4 regions of the Pseudarthrobacter sp. lyk4-40-TYG-27 genome follow, and region 1 is predicted to be linked to each of the others. Evidence: riboswitches for the same ligand, from Rfam matches in the RefSeq annotation. Region 1 holds a riboswitch; each other region holds the start of a gene.
The links. A riboswitch is a leader RNA that binds a small molecule or an ion and turns the genes downstream of it on or off. The one in region 1 is predicted to bind cyclic di-AMP.
Positions count from the first base shown of each region.

Region 2: it holds a riboswitch for cyclic di-AMP, as region 1 does, so the genes downstream of both, QRM96_RS03740 (C40 family peptidase) here and QRM96_RS18745 (aggregation-promoting factor C-terminal-like domain-containing protein) in region 1, are expected to answer to the same signal.
Region 3: it holds a riboswitch for cyclic di-AMP, as region 1 does, so the genes downstream of both, QRM96_RS06985 (glycoside hydrolase family 16 protein) here and QRM96_RS18745 (aggregation-promoting factor C-terminal-like domain-containing protein) in region 1, are expected to answer to the same signal.
Region 4: it holds a riboswitch for cyclic di-AMP, as region 1 does, so the genes downstream of both, QRM96_RS00785 (C40 family peptidase) here and QRM96_RS18745 (aggregation-promoting factor C-terminal-like domain-containing protein) in region 1, are expected to answer to the same signal.

Region 1 covers NZ_JARVSH010000012.1:32,515-36,690, reverse strand. Annotated here, with positions in the region: gene QRM96_RS18750 (glycosyltransferase family 39 protein) at 1-1,462, shown strand, start outside; cyclic di-AMP (ydaO/yuaA leader) riboswitch at 1,608-1,768, shown strand; gene QRM96_RS18745 (aggregation-promoting factor C-terminal-like domain-containing protein) at 1,774-2,481, shown strand; gene QRM96_RS18740 (glyoxalase superfamily protein) at 2,549-2,950, opposite strand; gene upp (uracil phosphoribosyltransferase) at 2,995-3,630, opposite strand; gene QRM96_RS18730 (phosphatase PAP2 family protein) at 3,643-4,176, opposite strand, start outside.
Region 2 covers NZ_JARVSH010000002.1:61,782-65,957, forward strand. Annotated here, with positions in the region: gene QRM96_RS03730 (iron-dependent transcriptional repressor DtxR) at 160-861, shown strand; cyclic di-AMP (ydaO/yuaA leader) riboswitch at 980-1,210, shown strand; gene QRM96_RS03735 (M23 family metallopeptidase) at 1,223-2,044, shown strand; cyclic di-AMP (ydaO/yuaA leader) riboswitch at 2,173-2,354, shown strand; gene QRM96_RS03740 (C40 family peptidase) at 2,425-3,102, shown strand; gene QRM96_RS03745 (NlpC/P60 family protein) at 3,265-4,032, shown strand.
Region 3 covers NZ_JARVSH010000003.1:549,013-553,188, reverse strand. Annotated here, with positions in the region: gene rplI (50S ribosomal protein L9) at 1-188, opposite strand, end outside; gene rpsR (30S ribosomal protein S18) at 206-445, opposite strand; gene QRM96_RS06995 (single-stranded DNA-binding protein) at 572-1,147, opposite strand; gene rpsF (30S ribosomal protein S6) at 1,219-1,524, opposite strand; cyclic di-AMP (ydaO/yuaA leader) riboswitch at 1,895-2,064, shown strand; gene QRM96_RS06985 (glycoside hydrolase family 16 protein) at 2,150-3,169, shown strand; gene QRM96_RS06980 (glycosyltransferase) at 3,301-4,176, shown strand, end outside.
Region 4 covers NZ_JARVSH010000001.1:158,289-162,464, reverse strand. Annotated here, with positions in the region: gene QRM96_RS00790 (coiled-coil domain-containing protein) at 1-1,314, opposite strand; cyclic di-AMP (ydaO/yuaA leader) riboswitch at 1,568-1,740, shown strand; gene QRM96_RS00785 (C40 family peptidase) at 1,744-2,580, shown strand; gene QRM96_RS00780 (protein adenylyltransferase SelO) at 2,659-4,125, opposite strand; gene QRM96_RS00775 (mycothiol transferase) at 4,176-4,176, opposite strand, start outside.

The DNA of each region.
Region 1 (4,176 bases):
CTCCGTGCAGGAGGACAGGCTGCGCTGGCTCCTGCTGGCAGGGGTTTTCCTGGGCTTCGGGTTCCTTGCCAAGCAGCTGCAGGTCCTGCTGGTGGTTCCCGGGTTTGCCCTCGCCTACCTGGTCGCGGCGCCCGCCAGGCTGGGCCGGCGGCTGCTGCACCTGCTCGCCGCCGGTGCCGCGATGCTTGCCGCGGCCGGCTGGTGGCTGGCCGTCGTGGAGCTCATCCCGGCTGCGGACCGTCCGTTCATTGGTGGTTCGCAGGACAATTCCATCCTGGAACTGACCCTCGGCTATAACGGCCTGGGCCGGCTGACAGGCGACGAGACAGGGAGCGTGGGCGGCGCCAACGGCTGGGGCGTTCCCGGGCTGTTGCGGATGTTCAACAGCGAATTTGGCGGCCAGATCGCGTGGCTGCTGCCCTCCGCACTGATCCTTGCTGCCGGCTTGCTGTGGGTGGGACGCCGGGCGCCGCGGACTGACGCCGTCCGGGCGTCGGTGCTCATCTGGGGTTCCTGGGTCCTGGTGACCGGCCTGGTCTTCAGCTTCATGGCGGGCATCATCCACCCCTACTACGCGGTGGCATTGGCGCCCGGGATCGCAGCCCTGGCCGGCCTGGGCCCGGTACTTCTCTGGCAGCACCGGCGGCAGGCCGCAGCGGCGGTCTTCCTGGCCGCCGCAGTGGCCGCGGCAGCCCTGATGGCATTCACCCTGCTGGGAACCACATCCGCCTACGGCCCGTGGCTGCGCTGGGTGGTGCTGGCGGCAGGCCTTGCGGCCGCAGCAGGAACAGGGTTGAACAGGTTCATCCGCCTGCGCTCCGTGCAACGGACGACGACGGCGCTCGCCATTGCGGCATCGCTCGCCGGCCCGCTGGCCTTCTCCATGTCGACGGCGGCGACGGCGCACAGCGGGGCCATTGTCAGCGCCGGACCGGCGACGTCGTTCGGCGGCCCGGGCGGGTTCGGCGGAAACCGGACCGGCGGGTTTGGCGCGGGCGGCACGTCCCGGCAGTTCAACGGCCAGGCTGGACAAGGCATGGGTGCCGGCCAGGGCGGGGCAGCGCAGGGCGGTCAGGGTGCCACCGGTGGCCGCGCCGGCGGGATGGGCGGCCTCCTGGGTGCGCCCACGCCGTCGGCCGGGCTCGTGGCCGCATTGAAGGACGGTGCCTCAAACTACACCTGGGCAGCGGCAGTAGTCGGTTCGAACAATGCCGCAGGTTACCAACTGGCCACGGAACTGCCGGTGATGGCCGTGGGCGGCTTCAACGGCACCGACCCCTCCCCCACGCTGGAACAGTTCCAAGCGCTGGTCTCCCAAGGCCGGATCCACTACTTCATTGCCGGCGGGACCATGATGTCCAGCAGCGGCTCTGACGCCTCCACCCGGATTGCACAGTGGGTGGAGTCCACGTTCCCGGCGCAAAACATTGGCGGGACCACGGTCTATATCCTGGCGGGATAACCCGGCGCCGGGGATCCGCCTGCAGCAAATCGACGCGCCATGATTCGTGACTTCCGTTACCCAAATGTGACTAATGCGCAATCTTCCTGTACCGTCGATTAGGTGCGGTCCCCGTTCGGGCCGCATATCCCGGGTTGACGCCAAGCTCTGCCGCTTCCCGGATTCCGCTTGAGCAACGGCAGAGGCGGGGGACCCACCGTCCCGGGCAATGATTGCCCTTGGGGTTAAGCCAGCACGTGTTTTTTCCGTGCGGCCGGATGCCCTCATCCGAACCCGACAGCTAACTCCGCAGGTGTGAGAGGCGATCAATCATGTCTAAATCCATGGCAAAACCATGCCTGCAAACCAAGGCAAAACATCGGGCCAAACCCCAGCCCGCCAAAAAGACCACCGTGGGCCGGCGTGTTGCGGTCCTCGCTGCATCATGCGCGGTGCTGGTTGGCGTTGGCGCGGCAGGCCAGGCGACCAACAGCATGACCCAGGCGTCGTCCACCGGGTCAAGCGCTTCCACGTCGGCGGCGGATGCCCAGATGAGCATCGAGAAGAGCGAAATCCGGTCCAACCCGGCCGCAAATCCTGCTCCTTCCGCCATCAGCGTGGCACCGCAGGCCGCGGAGCCGGCCCCCGCGCCCGCTCCCGCCGCCCCGCCGGCTGAAGCACCCGCACCTGCGCCGGCCCCCGCGCCTGAGCCTGCTCCCGCCGTCGCGGTTAACGATCCCGCGGGCGCCCAGGCCTACGCCGCCAGCCAGCTGTCCTCCTTTGGCTGGGGACCGGACCAGATGCAGTGCCTGCAGACGCTGTGGACCAAGGAATCCGATTGGACCACCACCGCCACCAACGCCAGCAGCGGCGCGTACGGCATCGTCCAGTCGCTGCCGGCGGAGAAGATGGCCAGCGCAGGCGCCGACTACCTGACCAACTACCGCACGCAGATCAACTGGGGCCTGGACTACATCAAGAAGAGCTACGCCTCGCCCTGCGGTGCGTTGAACTTCCACCTGGCACACAACTGGTACTAGGCACCACCAGCACCGGGCGCAACGCAAACCGCGGGCCGCATCATGTCGATGCGGCCCGCGGTTTGCGTTAACCGGCGCCCTGGACGTCGCCCGGCCCGGCGTTCCGCCAGGGGATGTACTGGACAGACCACTTGTTGCCGTCCGGATCGGCGAAGTACAGGAAGTGGCCCCACTGCTGTACATCCACGTCGCTGACGTCCACGCCGTTGCCCTTGAGCTGGCGGTGGGCAGCCTCGATGTCGCTGACCACCAGCTGGAGGTTGGATCCTGTGCCGGGCGGAGCGTCGGTGAGCCCTTCGCCGATGCAGATGGAGCAGGCGGAGCCGGGTGGCGTCAACTGCACGAAGCGGATCGACTCCGACGGGCGTTCGTCGTAGTCGGCGTTGAAGCCAACCTTGTTAACATAGAAATCCTTGGCGCGGTCCACATCGGATACAGGGACAAAGACGAGTTCTAGTTTCCAGTCCATCCGCACAGGCTAGCGGCGGGAACGGTTTTGAAAAAGGGTGGAACCTACCCGGCGATCCCGTACAGGCGGTCGCCGGCGTCGCCGAGGCCGGGAACAATGTAGGACTTCTCGTTGAGCTTCTCGTCGATGGAGGCCAGGACGATGTGCACGTTCGCGTCGCCCAGTTCCTCCTCCAGCTTGGCCAGGCCCTCCGGGGCTGCCAGCAGGCAGATGCAGGTGACGTCGGAGGCGCCGCGCTTGAAGAGGAACTTGATGGCCTCACGCAGGGTTCCGCCGGTGGCCAGCATCGGGTCCAGGACGAAGACCTGGCGGCCGGTGAGGTCCTCGGGGAGGCGCTCGGCATACGTGATGATGTCCAGGGTTTCCTCGTCCCGGGCCATGCCCAGGAAGCCCACCTCGGCGGTGGGCACCAGCTTGGTCATGCCTTCCAGCATGCCCAGGCCGGCGCGCAGGATGGGAACTACCAGCGGCGTGGGCTTGGTGAACGCGGTGCCGACCGTGGTGCTGACGGGCGTTTGGATGGTGACGGGCTCGGTGCGGACCTCCCGCGTGGCCTCATAGGCCAGGAGGGTCACCAGCTCCTCCGTCAGCTGGCGGAAGACCGGCGACGGCGTGTTTTTGTCCCGCAGGACGGTGAGCTTGTGGGCGACCAGGGGGTGGTCAACAACGAGAGTGCGCATCCCCTAAAACTATCATCCGGCGCTGCCTTTGCCGGGTCCGTAGTGTTCGCCGTCGTGCAGCTCCTCGGCCACCACGTCCCGGACGATGGGACGGTCGAACGACGGCGCCGCACCCACGTGTTCCCGCCTGCGGACAATGTGGAACAGCCGGTGGGCCATAATCACCACACCCACCCAGGTGAGCCCCAGCAGCCAGCCCGCCATGACATCCGTGAGCCAGTGGTGGCCCAGGAAAACCCTGCTCAAACCCATGGCGATGATGAACACCGCGCCCGCCGTGATGGCCAGGACCCGGACGCGCATGGCGTGGAACTGGAGGCAGATCAGGTACACCACCAGGCTGATCACCACGGTGGTGTTCAGGGTGTGCCCGCTCGGGAACGACGGGGAATCCTCATACGGCGGAACGGCGTCTGCGTGATCCGGGCGCGTGCGTCCCACCAGCTTCTTGCCGAAGGTGGTGGCGGTAATGGACACGGCAGCGGCTCCGCCGATCAGGACCAGCGGACGCCAGTTGCGGCTGAGGAAGGTCAGCCACGCGGTGAG
Region 2 (4,176 bases), on a different contig from region 1:
GGGAGCGGGCGGCGCCAATGTCCAGCCAATGAGACGCCGCAGGCGGCAGGCCCTATTCGGACTAAATCAAAATAGGCTAAACTCTTCCCCGGACTACGTCGCGGGAAGAGGCGATACGGTGGGACAACGCAAGGTACTGCGCTCGAGGAGCTGAGCTGGATGACGGATCTGATCGACACTACGGAGATGTACCTCAGGACCATCCTGGAGCTTGAGGAAGAGAACATCGTTGCCCTCCGGGCCCGTATCGCCGAACGCCTGCGCCACTCGGGGCCTACCGTTTCCCAGACCATCGGCCGGATGGAGCGCGATGGCCTGGTCGTCGTCTCCGGTGACAGGCACCTGGAACTGACCGACACCGGCCGCAAGCGTGCCACTGAGGTCATGCGGAAGCACCGGCTGGCCGAGCGCCTGCTGGCCGACGTGATCGGATTGGACTGGGCCTATGTCCATGACGAAGCCTGCCGCTGGGAACACGTTATGAGCGAACGGGTGGAGCGGCGCATCTACGAGATGCTGGACCACCCCACGGAGTCGCCCTACGGAAACCCCATCCCCGGCCTTGCCGCCCTGGGCGGAGAGCCCGGACCCGGGTTCGGCGACGGCGCCATCAGCCTGGTGGAGGCAATGAAGGCCTACGGGCCTGAATCGGCAGTGACCATCAGCCGGCTGGCGGAACCGATCCAGGTGGAGCCGGAACTGCTGACCCAGCTCGACGAGGGCGGTATCCGGCCCGGCGCGTCTGTCTCCCTGGAACGCGTCGGTGACTACATTTCGGTACGGGTGGCGGGAATCGAGGGCGCGCTGGAGCTGCCTCCCGAGGTGGCGGCACACGTTTTCGTCGCCGTGAACCAGGCCTGACGCCGCGTTTCCATACCCCACCCGGGGGATTCCACGCAAAGATAACGGAATTGTTACCTAGGGTCTTAAGCCCCTATAGTGGAACCCAGCGTTGATACTTAAGCGTTACCTGATCCGGAGCCGAGCTCTGCCAGCGGGCCAGGTGTACGAGTCGTTACTGGCAGAGGCGGGGGAACCACAACCGGCAGCGGGGGACTGCCTTGGGGTGAAGTCCGTCAGCAGCAAGCCTCTCCAGTGAAGGATTCTTCCGGGAATACCCCTGTGTAGAAGTTTGCCCATGACGGACCGGGTCTTTGATCTCTCTGACCCGAATCCGACAGCTAACTCCGCAGGCTATTCCAGAGAGGAACCCTTCTTGACCATGCAGACCTCCCGGGGCCGCCGTCGCGCGGCGGGCCCCCCTGAGGCACCCCGGGTTGTCGAAGTAGCCGCCGCGGAGCGCCCCCGCGACCCGCAACGGGATGCGCGCCGCCGTCGGGGTCCGTTCCGGCAAATCACCGACTTTGCCGCGGCCAGCGGCATCGGCCAAAAGGCTGGCATCGCCCTCGCCGCCACCGGCCTGGTGCTCACGGTGACCATGCCCGCCACCAGCCCCGTTATGGCGACGGATGCGGCCGGAATCGCGCCCCAGGCCGCCTCCGCAGTCAGCCCCCAGCCCCAGATTTCCGCGGATGTAGGCGCCCAGATCGACTTCAGCCGCTCAGCCGTCGTAACGCAGGCGGACCCCGACGGGAAGCTGAAGCAACTGCTGAGCGCCCAGTCGGCCGGATCGGTAACGCGTGCGGCTTCCGCCGGGACCCTGGCCGCGCCGCTGGCATCCCTCGTGACCGCGTCGCCCTTCGGCTACCGGGTCAGCCCAATCACCGGCGGCACCGGAGATTTCCACCGCGGACAGGACTTCGTGGCACAGTGCGGGACGTCCGTCCTGGCAGCCGCAACAGGAACCGTGACCTTCGCCGGCTGGCACCAGTTCGGCGGTGGAAACCGGGTGGTGATCGACCATGGCAACGGCCTGGAGACCACGTACAACCACCTCTCGTCCTTCAACGTCAAGGTGGGCCAAACGGTCTCCCGCGGCGAAGTCGTGGCGTTGAGCGGGACCACCGGGGCGTCCACCGGCTGCCACCTGCACTTCGAAGTTCAGGTCAACGGCGAAGTGGTCGATCCGATGGGCTGGCTGTAACCGTTTGATTGCGCACTCCCAGATCGCCGTGACCCGCCGTGACCTGAATGTGACATTGAAGCAAAACTGCTGTACCGTCTAACTCGCGTCAACTTTTCCGAAGTTGACGCTCTTGAGTGGATTGCCTAACTCTGCCACCGCTCAAGGTCCGTTCGCATTTCATCGTCTGGCAGGGGCGGGGGAACCAATTTTGGCCTTCTGCGTTCTGGAAGGCCTTGGGGTTAAGTCATGAGCTTCCCAGGAAGCGAAGTGGCCGGGTGACTCCCATCCGAATCCGACAGCTCACCTCGCAGGCATTGGGAGAGGCTACCTTCGTGTCTTCACGCCATAATTCTGCGCGCCACCGTGCGCAAACGGTTCGCGTCAACCCCTTGGACGCCATGTCCAAGGCCGTAAGCGCCAATGCCGGGACCGTGGGCCGCCAGGCTGCCGTTGTGGCAGCGGCTTCAGGCCTCATCCTGAGCATGGGCCTGCCGGCCAACGCCGCGGACACCACTGCCGGCATCTCGGCCTCCACGGAGTCCGGTTCCGCGCAGACCGCCCTTGCTGTCACCGCGGCCCCCACGGCCACCGTTTCCTTCGAGCGTCCGGCGGTCAAGACCACCGCCGCCCCGAAGGTGGAAACCGTGCGCACCCAGTCCACCGCGTCCGCGGACCGCACCGCCACCACTGCCGGCCAGGAGGCGTCCAAGGCCGGACAGGCAGTAGAAGCCGTTTCGTCCGCAGCCACCTCGGGTATCGCCGCGATCGCCTACACCGGCATCGGCCACCCCTACGTCTGGGGCGGCACCACCCCCAACGGCTGGGACTGCTCCGGCTTCGTTCAGTGGGTCTACGCGCAGGCTGGAATCAGCATTCCCCGCACGAACGCGTGGAGCATCATGACCCCCACCTCCACCCCCCAGCCGGGCGACCTCGTGGTCCAGAACGGCGGCGCACACGTCGGCATCTACGTCGGCAACGGCATGATGATCAGCGCGCTCAACCCGTCGCAGGGAACCATGCTCCACTCTCCCGCAGCCACCGGTACTTCCACGTACTACCACCTGAACAAGTAGTTCTTGGGCTCCACGCTCCAAGGGCTATTTCTTTGCCCAAAGCTTTTTCGCTAGAAACCAACATCCCCGTTCGGGACGCGCCGGCGTACCCCCAAGATGCCGGCGCATCCAACCCCCTCGGACAGGCCACCGCGGTCCAGAGGAAAACGAAAGAGAGAACTGATGACGACTCGTGCTACCGCACGGCACCGCGCCGAGGTCACCAAAACCAACTCGATCGCGATCATTGCCAAGGCTGTCAGCGACAACGCCGGCGGCATGGGCCGCCAGGCTGCAGTAATCGCTGCAGCTTCCGGCCTGGTCCTGACCAGCGGCATCGCAGCCAACGCAGCCGACACCAACGTCAAGCGCGACTCGGCTCCGGCATCCGCCATGGAAGTTGAATCCGCCGTCGACGCTCCGATCTCAGCGGCTTCCACCATTGCCATCAGCTTCGAAAAGCCGGCCGTTACCACCACTCCGGCACCGGCTCCCGAGCCCGAGGTTGCGGTGCAGGAAGCCGCTCCCGCTCCCGTTGCCCAGGCCGTTGCCGCTCCCAAGGTGACTGCCAAGGTTGCAACTGCCGATGCCACGGCTGCCCCCGCCGCCCAGGTTTCCGCCAGCGGAAAGGGTGCTGCCATCCTGTCCGCTGCCTACGCCCAGCTTGGCGTACACCAGGACTGCACCATGCTGGTGACCAACGCACTGGCTGCCGTCGGCATCCACTTCCACGACTGGCCCGCCGGTTACCTGTCATTGGGTGACAGGGTGTCCGCATCCCAGGCCCAGCCCGGAGACCTCATCTACTACGCCGACGGTGGCGGAGGAATGGCCCACATCGCCGTCTACGCCGGAAACGGGATGGCCGTCCACGGCGGCTTCAACGGCAACGACACCGTTGTGTTCAGCGCCAACGTTGGCTCCGGACCGGTCTTCATCCACGTTCGGTAACCACTGCCGCCCGCCGCACGCGGCGCCGCATAAGATGTGCCCGGAAGGACCCCTGCCCTTGAGGCGGGGGTCTTTTCCCATTTAACTCCCGCCATTCTGCGTGCATCCCGGCTCCCGCCACCGGGGTGGGATCCGGCCTCCGCG
Region 3 (4,176 bases), on a different contig from region 1:
ACAGAAGCGTGCGCACGGGCGGCGCGGGCAGCCTTGATGGACTCAACCTGCTTCTCGCCACCCTTGGTCCAGGTCAGGGCGAAGCCGCGGGGCAGCAGGAAGTTACGTGCGTAACCGTCCTTGACCTCGACAACATCGCCAGCAGCACCGAGACCGGTTACTTCGTGGGTCAGAATGAGCTTTGCCATGTTAGTTAATCCCTTCCTTAGCCGCGGCCAGCGCCGGAGTAAGGCAGCAGAGCAACTTCGCGGGCGTTCTTGATTGCCTGGGCGATCTTGCGCTGTTCCTGCACCGTGACGCCAGTGACGCGACGGGCGCGGATCTTTCCGCGGTCGGAGATGAACTTGCGCAGCAATGCTACGTCCTTGTAGTCGATGACAGTGATGTCAGCGGCCTTCAAGGGGTTGGACTTTGGTTTGGGCTTACGGAGTTCAGCCTTAGCCATCGTGGAGCTCCTATTCTAGGGAGCCCGTGGATATTGATCCACGGGATGGTGGTGGTCCGACGGCGGCAAAACCTTGGGTGCCTTGCGGCTCCCGGGCAGTCCCGGCATCGGGCCGTTGTTTGGGTTTTAGAAGGGAGGTTCGGAATCGGGGCCGTTGCCCCAGCCGCCTGCATTGGACACGCCGGGCGTGGCCCAGGGATCGTCCTGTGCAGCCTGCTGGTTGCCGCCGCCCCAGCCTCCACCGGAGTTGCCGCCCTGGTTTCCACCAGGGTTGCCGCCTCCGAAGCCACCGCCGCCGTTGCCGCCGCCGAAGCCGCCCCCACCCTGTCCGCCGGAGCGCTGGGTGCGGTTGACCTTGGCGTTGGCGTAGCGCAGGCTGGGGCCGATTTCGTCGACCTCAAGCTCGATGACGGTGCGCTTTTCGCCTTCTTTTGTTTCGTAGGAACGGCTCTTCAAGCGGCCGGTGACGATCACGCGCATGCCCTTGGTCAGGGATTCGGCGACGTTCTCGGCAGCTTCACGCCAGACCGCGGCGCGGAGGAACAGGGTCTCCCCGTCCTTCCACTCGTTGGACTGGCGATCAAAGGTGCGGGGGGTGGAAGCGATGGTGAAGTTCGCTACTGCGGAACCGGACGGTGTGAACCGCAATTCCGGGTCATTGGTGAGATTACCGATGACCGTAATGGTGGTCTCGCCTGCCATCTACTGCCTCCTTGTTCGATCCTGGGTGAAGAGTGCGTTCCTGCGGGGTAAAGAATGAATTTTGGTGCTGATTACTCAGCAACAACCTTCTGCTCTTCGGGGCGGGTGATCTTGGTGCGCATGATGGTCTCGTTAAGAGACAGCTGGCGGTCAAGTTCCTTGGCGGTTTCCGGCTTGGCGGTGAAATTCACCACGGCGTAGATACCTTCGGACTTCTTCTTGATCTCGTAAGCCAGACGGCGACGGCCCCAGATGTCAACCTTTTCGATGGTTCCACCATCGTTGGTGATGACGTTCAGGAACTTCTGAAGCGACGGCTCAACGGTACGCTCTTCGACCTCGGGGTCGATGATTACCATCAATTCGTAAGGACGCATATGTGAACCCACCTCCTTTGGGCTAAGCGGTTACGGCATTTCCGTAACAGGAGGTTCATTTGCGATTCTGCAGAGTGCCTTGCCACCAGTACGGAGGCAGGACGCAGCACAGACTTCAATATCCTAGTGCATCTGGACCTGATAGGCGATTCGCGCTTGACTCAAGGCTAGCCGCGTGATGTGGCAGGAGCAGCCCGACCGGACACGTATGTGGAAAACGCAGGAGTATGCCGGTCGCCGTTAGACGTCTATGCGGGTGCACCGCGGGACGCCACGCCCACCGCGCCGCTTCCGTTACCCAATTGTGATTCCACGGGGATTTTCGTGTACGGTCTTCGGGTGGGCCGCCCCAGCCGGCCCCAATCCCGGAAGACGCCCAACTCTGCCGCTTCCGCGATCCCTCAGGTTCCAAGGCAGAGGCGGGGGACCCAAGTGTCACGGGCATGGCTCCCGCCTGCCCTCGGGGTGAAGCCGCGATCCGCGGCCGAATGGCAGCATTCGAACCCGACAGCTAACCCCGCCGGCGTTGAGAGGTAAATTCCCCATGCCCGCATCCCGCAAATTGAGCGCCAAACGCGCCCGCCGTCATCAGAATGAGACCCCATCGGCCGGGCTCCGTCAGTTCTTGACATCCAGAGATTCCCGCCGCCTGCCCTTGGCCGCCGGCCTGGCAGCAGCCGTCCTCGGCGCAGCCTCCCTTGGCCTCGGCGTCGCCAACGGCAATGAAGCTGCCGACGTATCCCGGGTGGCCAGCGCCGCCGGGGCCGGCAGCGAGGTACAGGTCCAGCCCACCCCGTCGGCCGCAGTCCAGTCCGCTCCGGCGCCCGCCCCGGCACCGGCAGCCGCACCCGCGCCCGCACCAGAGCAGGCTCCGTCCCAGGCGCCGGCTCCCGCGGCACCCGCCCCGGCACCGGCCGTTGCGGCTCCTGCACCGCAGTCCCCCATCGCCGTGGCACCAGCCTCGGCACCGCTGGCAAACAGCGGGACGCCCATGCCCGCAGGGGTCCCCGGAAACTGGACCATGACCTTCGCTGACGATTTCAACGGTTCAGGCCTGGACAGCGGTAAATGGTCCAACTGCTGGTTCTCCCCCAACTGCGGAACCATGAACAAGGTGGCCACCAGCCCAGCCAACGTCTCCGTGGCCAACGGCAACCTGGCCCTCAGCCTTGCCTCCTCGTCTTCCGGGTCCTTGGTCTCCACGAACCCGAAGGGTGGAGCGGGCACCGGGTACCAGTTCACCACCGGGTATGTCGAGGCCCGCATCAAGTTCCCCGGCAACGCCAACGGTCTCTATAACTGGCCCGCGTTCTGGACCACCGGGCAGTCCTGGCCGGCCACCGGCGAGAACGACATCGCGGAGGTCCTCCAGGGCAAGATGACCGTGAATTACCACTCCGGCTCCGGGTCACACAACCAGGGTGGCGTCGGCGGCAACTGGGCCAACGAATACCACACCTTCGGCTTGCACCGGATGGCCAACTCGTCGGACGTCTACTTCGACGGCGTGAAGGTCAAGTCCTACCCCACGGACGACGGAAACGCCCCGCAGTACATCGTGCTGAACGTCGGCGCTTCATCGACGAACCCGGTGTACGGCCCGCAGTCCCAACTCCTGGTGGACTACGTCCGCGCCTGGCAGTAGCCGGCCACGCGCCCCCTTGGAAAGGGCGACGGCGGGACTTCCCGCCGTCGCCCTTTTTGGCTTCCTGCGGTTCCCCACAAAGTTGCCCAGAGCAACCCTGCCACCCGAGTGTGATCCAGTACACTCTTGCAATGAAGCTCCTGTACGTGACGGAAAGCGTGCCAAACCGGGACCCGCAACTCGGTGATGGAAGCTCCATGATCCCGTACGAAGTGATCCTTCACCTTCCCGCGGATGTTGCCGTCACGCTGCTGACGTTTTCCGGCCCTGTCCCGGTTCCGGCGGAGCTCCGGGCCCGCTGCGAAACCGTCCACGAACTAGCCCCGCGGGACGACCCCGCCGCATTTGTCCGCTCCTTCGGCGGCCTCGCCGGCCTGGGAAAGCACCGGCGCTCCACCCCGTCAGCGCGGGCAGCGGCAGCCACCCTGTCCGGCAGCAGTGAGGCCACCCTCATCCATGGCCCGCACGCCCTCTTCCTTTCGCATCATGTGGCCGGTCCCGTGGTGCTGCAAACGGTGGACCCTTGGTCCATCCGGGCCGCCATGGACACGGATATTGCCCGCTCCCTCCGGCCGGCCTACCGGCTGCGCGAGCACCTCGCCGAACGGGCGGAACGGTCGCTGCCCGCCAGGGCGCGGCTGCTGACCGTCGGGGCACAGGACGCTGAAGCCTGGTCCGCGAAGCTCGGCCGGTCCGTGAAAAGCATCCCCAACGGAACCAGCGTGGCCGCGGGGCCGCGTCCGGACCGGAAGGCGCCGGTGGTTTGCTTCGCGGGCAGCCTCAACTACGCCCCCAACGTGGACAGCGCCACGGTCCTGGCCACCCGTATCGCTCCCCTCGTGTGGCGGGAGGTCCCGGAGGCACGGTTCGTCATCGCCGGGCGGCAACCCACAGCGGCAGTCCAGGCGCTGGCCGGTCCACACATCGAAATCCTGGCCAACGTGCCCTCACTCCCGGATGTCTTCAACGGGGCCGACGTCGCCGTCTTCCCCGACGAACACGGCGTA
Region 4 (4,176 bases), on a different contig from region 1:
TCAGTACCAGTTCAGGGCGACGGAATGGCTCCAGGCGCCGCACGGGGACCCGTAGCGGTCGCGGATGTAGCCGAGCCCCCAGTCAATCTGCGTCCGGTAACTCGTCAGCCAGTCGCTTCCGGCGCTGGCGTACTTTCCCGGCGGCAGGGCCTGGGCTATGCCATAGGCCCCGGATGAGGCATTCGTGGCCGTGGTCAGCCAGCCGGATTCCTTGGTCCACAGCTGGGACAGGCACTGGAACTGGTCGGCGCCCCAGCCGAGGGCACCCAGGCGTCCTGAGGCATAGGCCTTGGCGCCGGCAGGATCATTGACGGCACCGCCCGGGACGGAGGGAACGACGACGGGCGGCGGGCCGGGCACGGCTGGCTGCGGCGGACTGCCGGGAACCGGGTCGGCCGGCGGGGCCGGTACCGCCGCGTTGCCGGCCGGAGCCGCAGCCGCGGGTTTGGGCTGCCGGGCTGCGGCCGCGGCAGCCTGCGCCGCGGCTTCGGCCTGCCGGCGGGCCTGCTCCGCCGCAGCGGCGCGCTTGGCCTCCTGGGCCGCTTCATAGGCAGCCAGCGCCGCCTGGCCCTGGCGATACTCCCCCTCAAGTGCCGCCGTCGTTCCCTTCAGCGAGGCCAGCTGGGCGGTCAGTTCGGTGCTGTGCTGCTGTTCGTCATTTACCTGCCGGGCAAGCGCGTCCTGGGCGGAGCGGGCTGCGTCCAGTTTGGCTTTTGCTTCCCCGGACAGTCGTTCCCGCTCAGTGCGGGCCACTTTTTCCTGCTCTGCCAGGGATGCGGCAACTTTTCCGGCAGCCGCAGCTTTCTCCACCAGAGCAGCAGTCTTGTCGCCCACCAGCTGGACGAGGTTGAGCCCTTGGACGCTGTTGTTCTGCAGGGCATCAAGGGCCACGAAGAATCCGGTATTGGTCCCGCCCGTCTTGTACGCCTGGACGGCAAGCGCTCCGATTTCCTTGCGATGACGGGCCAGTTCGTCGTTGGCGCGGGCAGCCTGGGCGGACAATGTATCCAGCCTGACCGATGCCGCTTGCAGCCCGGCGTCGGCTGCGGCGTAGTCGGCCGCTGCCCGGACCGCCGTGTTGCCGGCGGCTTCAGCCTGGGTCTGGAGGCCGTCCAGGAGCCCATTGATGGTGGTGATCTCTGCCGCTTTCGCTGCCTCGGAAGACTGCGCCTGCTGCACGTCAGCCCAAGACGGATACCCACCGGGAGGTGCAGGCTCGTCTGCCGTGGCAGGCAGGACCGTGGCCGCTGCCACTGCGATGGCGAGCAGTCCCCCCACCAGCGGGGACGTGGGCATGGTCACGAACAGGGGCATAGTCCCGAAGCATACCGGCGGCACGCCGGAGCGGAAAGGCGGCCGTGCCTGCTTTGTTACCCGTTTGGTCCGGTGCCGGACCGGCGGGAGCCCGGCGAGGGTGGATCGGACCCATCCAATCGCTGGTTGAATACGAGAGAAGAACCTCGCATGTTATCTAAACGTGACAATGGGAGGGTCGGCGGGTTATGGTCTTCTGGTGTCCCTCCCCAAACGGGACACTCCCATCAGTTTGCCGAGCCCTGCCGCTGATACCGGGATTCAACCGCATTCATGCTGGCAGGGACGGGGGAACCAAGTTTCCACGGCCTTTCAGGTCTTGGGGTTAAGCCGGACAGCTCCTCCGCCCACCGCGGAGATATGTTCGGCCGGGTATCTCCAACCCGAACCCGACAGCTCACCCCGCAGGCATGGGAGAGGCGATCAATCGTGTCAAAGAATCTCAGCACTGCCCGCCACCGCGCGACCCCGGCCCGCTCCATTGCGCTCGAGGGACTCGCCATGACGGCCAAATCACAGGCCCGTTCGTTTGGCCGTCCGGCCCTCGCTGTTGCCGCCGCGTCCGGCATCGCGTTCGGCGTCGGCGCCCCGGCACATGCGGGCGTGACGGGCGCGGACACCACTGAGCAGGCCAGCGTCCAGGCCGCCGCAGCTCCTGCAACTGCTCCGGCAGCCGCGGCAGCAACCGTCCACACCGTCGTTTCCGGGGACACCCTCGGCGCGATTTCGGCCGCGTACGGAGTCAGCCTCAATGACGTCCTGGCTGCCAACGGCCTGGGATTGTCGTCCATCATCTACCCCGGTGACCAGATCCAGATCCCCGGCGCCGGCTACGTGGCAGCACCTGCCCCGGCGCCGGCAGCGGCCCCCGTCCAGGCGGCAGCCGCCACCGCACCGGCGAACACCGGCATGAACATGTCCTACGCATCAGCAACGCCGGTGGCGTCCACCACCGGGAGCGGGACCGGTGCTGCCATCCTGGCCTCCGCCTACGGCCAGGTCGGCGTGAGCCAGGACTGCACCGCCATGGTTGAAAAGGCCCTGCGCTCCGTCGGCAAGAGCGTCGGCGACCTGGCTCCCACGCAGTTCTTCCAGTACGGCAGCGTGGTCGGGAGCCCGGCACCCGGCGACCTCATCATCACCTCGGGCCACGTGGGCGTTTACGCCGGAAACGGCCAGGTTGTGAGTGGCGGCGTCAACGGCTACACCACGCAGGTGCACTCCATCAGCTGGCTCAGCGGCTACTCAGTGGTCCGCGTCGCCTAGTCTTCGCGCAGTAAAGCCTGCTCCCAACAGGAGGGTGGCAGCCGGGTCTCCGGTTGCCACCCTCCTGTTGTTGTCGGATCAGGTCCCGCAAAAGGTCGTATAGGTCCCGAAGTCCGCCGGGGCACCGTCCATGTAGCGTTCCAGTCCGGCCCGCTCGGTGAAAGGATCGGTCACGGCCTGAAGCAGGCGGTGCAGCGGGGCAGTGTCTCCCTCCGTGCCGGCGGCGAGGGCTTCCTCCACCAGATGGTTCCGTGGAATGTACGCCGGGTTGACGCTGTCCATCAGACCTGCGTCGGGTTGCAGCGCCAACCACCGCTCCGACCAGGCGTCGAAGCCGGCCAAATCCATCACCATGCCGCGCACCGGGCGCAGGTCGCCGCGGGCGGCCCTGCCTAGGTTACGGAAGAACAGGGTGTAATCCACCGGGCCGTCCTTGAGGATGGCCACCACATCGTCAATAAGGCTGGACGCGGCGTCGTCGCTGGCGTTTCCAGCGGCAAGACCCAGTTTGGTTTTCATGCCGCCCGTCCACGCCGTGCTGTACTGTCCACGGAATCCACCGAGCACCTCAACCGCTGCAGCAACAGCCTTGTCCTCGTCTTCGTCAACGAGCGGCAGCATTGCCTCGGCAAGGCGGGCAAGGTTCCATTCGGCAAGGACTGGCTGGTTGGCGTAGGCGTAACGGCCACTGACATCGATGGAACTGAAGACGGCGGCGGGATCGAAGGCATCCAGGAACGCACACGGGCCGTAATCAATGGTTTCCCCTGAGATGGTCATGTTGTCCGTATTCATGACCCCGTGCACGAATCCCGCCAGCATCCACCGGGCCACCAGCCCGGCCTGGGCGGAACAGACGGACGCAAACAGTGCCAGATAGGGGTTTGGGGCGACGGCAGCGTCCGGATAGTGCCTGCTGATGGCGTGGTCAGCCAGCCGCTTGAGCAGGTCCATGTTCTCCGTGGCCCGGGCGTACTGGAAACTCCCAACCCTCAAGTGGCTGCTGGCCACCCGTGCCAGGACAGCACCGGGCAGCATGCCCTCGCGCCGGACCTGCCGCCCCGTCGCCACCACGGCGAGGGAGCGCGTGGTGGGAATACCCAGGGCGTGCATGGCCTCACTGACAACGTACTCGCGCAGCATTGGCCCGACGACGGCCCGGCCGTCCCCGGCGCGGGCGAAGGGGGTGCGCCCCGAGCCTTTGAGGTGGATGTCCAGCAGGCGGCCGGCGCGGTCCGTGACTTCCCCCAGCAGGAGCGCGCGTCCGTCGCCGAGCAATGGGGAGTAGCCGCCGAACTGGTGGCCCGCGTAAGCCTGCGCCACCGGGGTGGCACCGGCGGGAACGTGGTTGCCCACGAGGAGGCGCACCCCTTCGGGACTGCGGAGGTATCGCGGGTCAAGGCCCAGGCCTGCTGCGAGCTTTTCATTCAGGACCAGGAGTTCGGGGTCCGGAGCTTCCTCGGCCTGCCAGGGAACGGCAAGTTCCGCCAGTTCACGGGCGAAGTGGCCGTCGAAGGTGACCGTGGATTCAGCTGCTGCCGTCATGGGTTAACCCTATCGCCGTGGTGCCGCCCGCCCCTCCTGCACGGAGAGCTT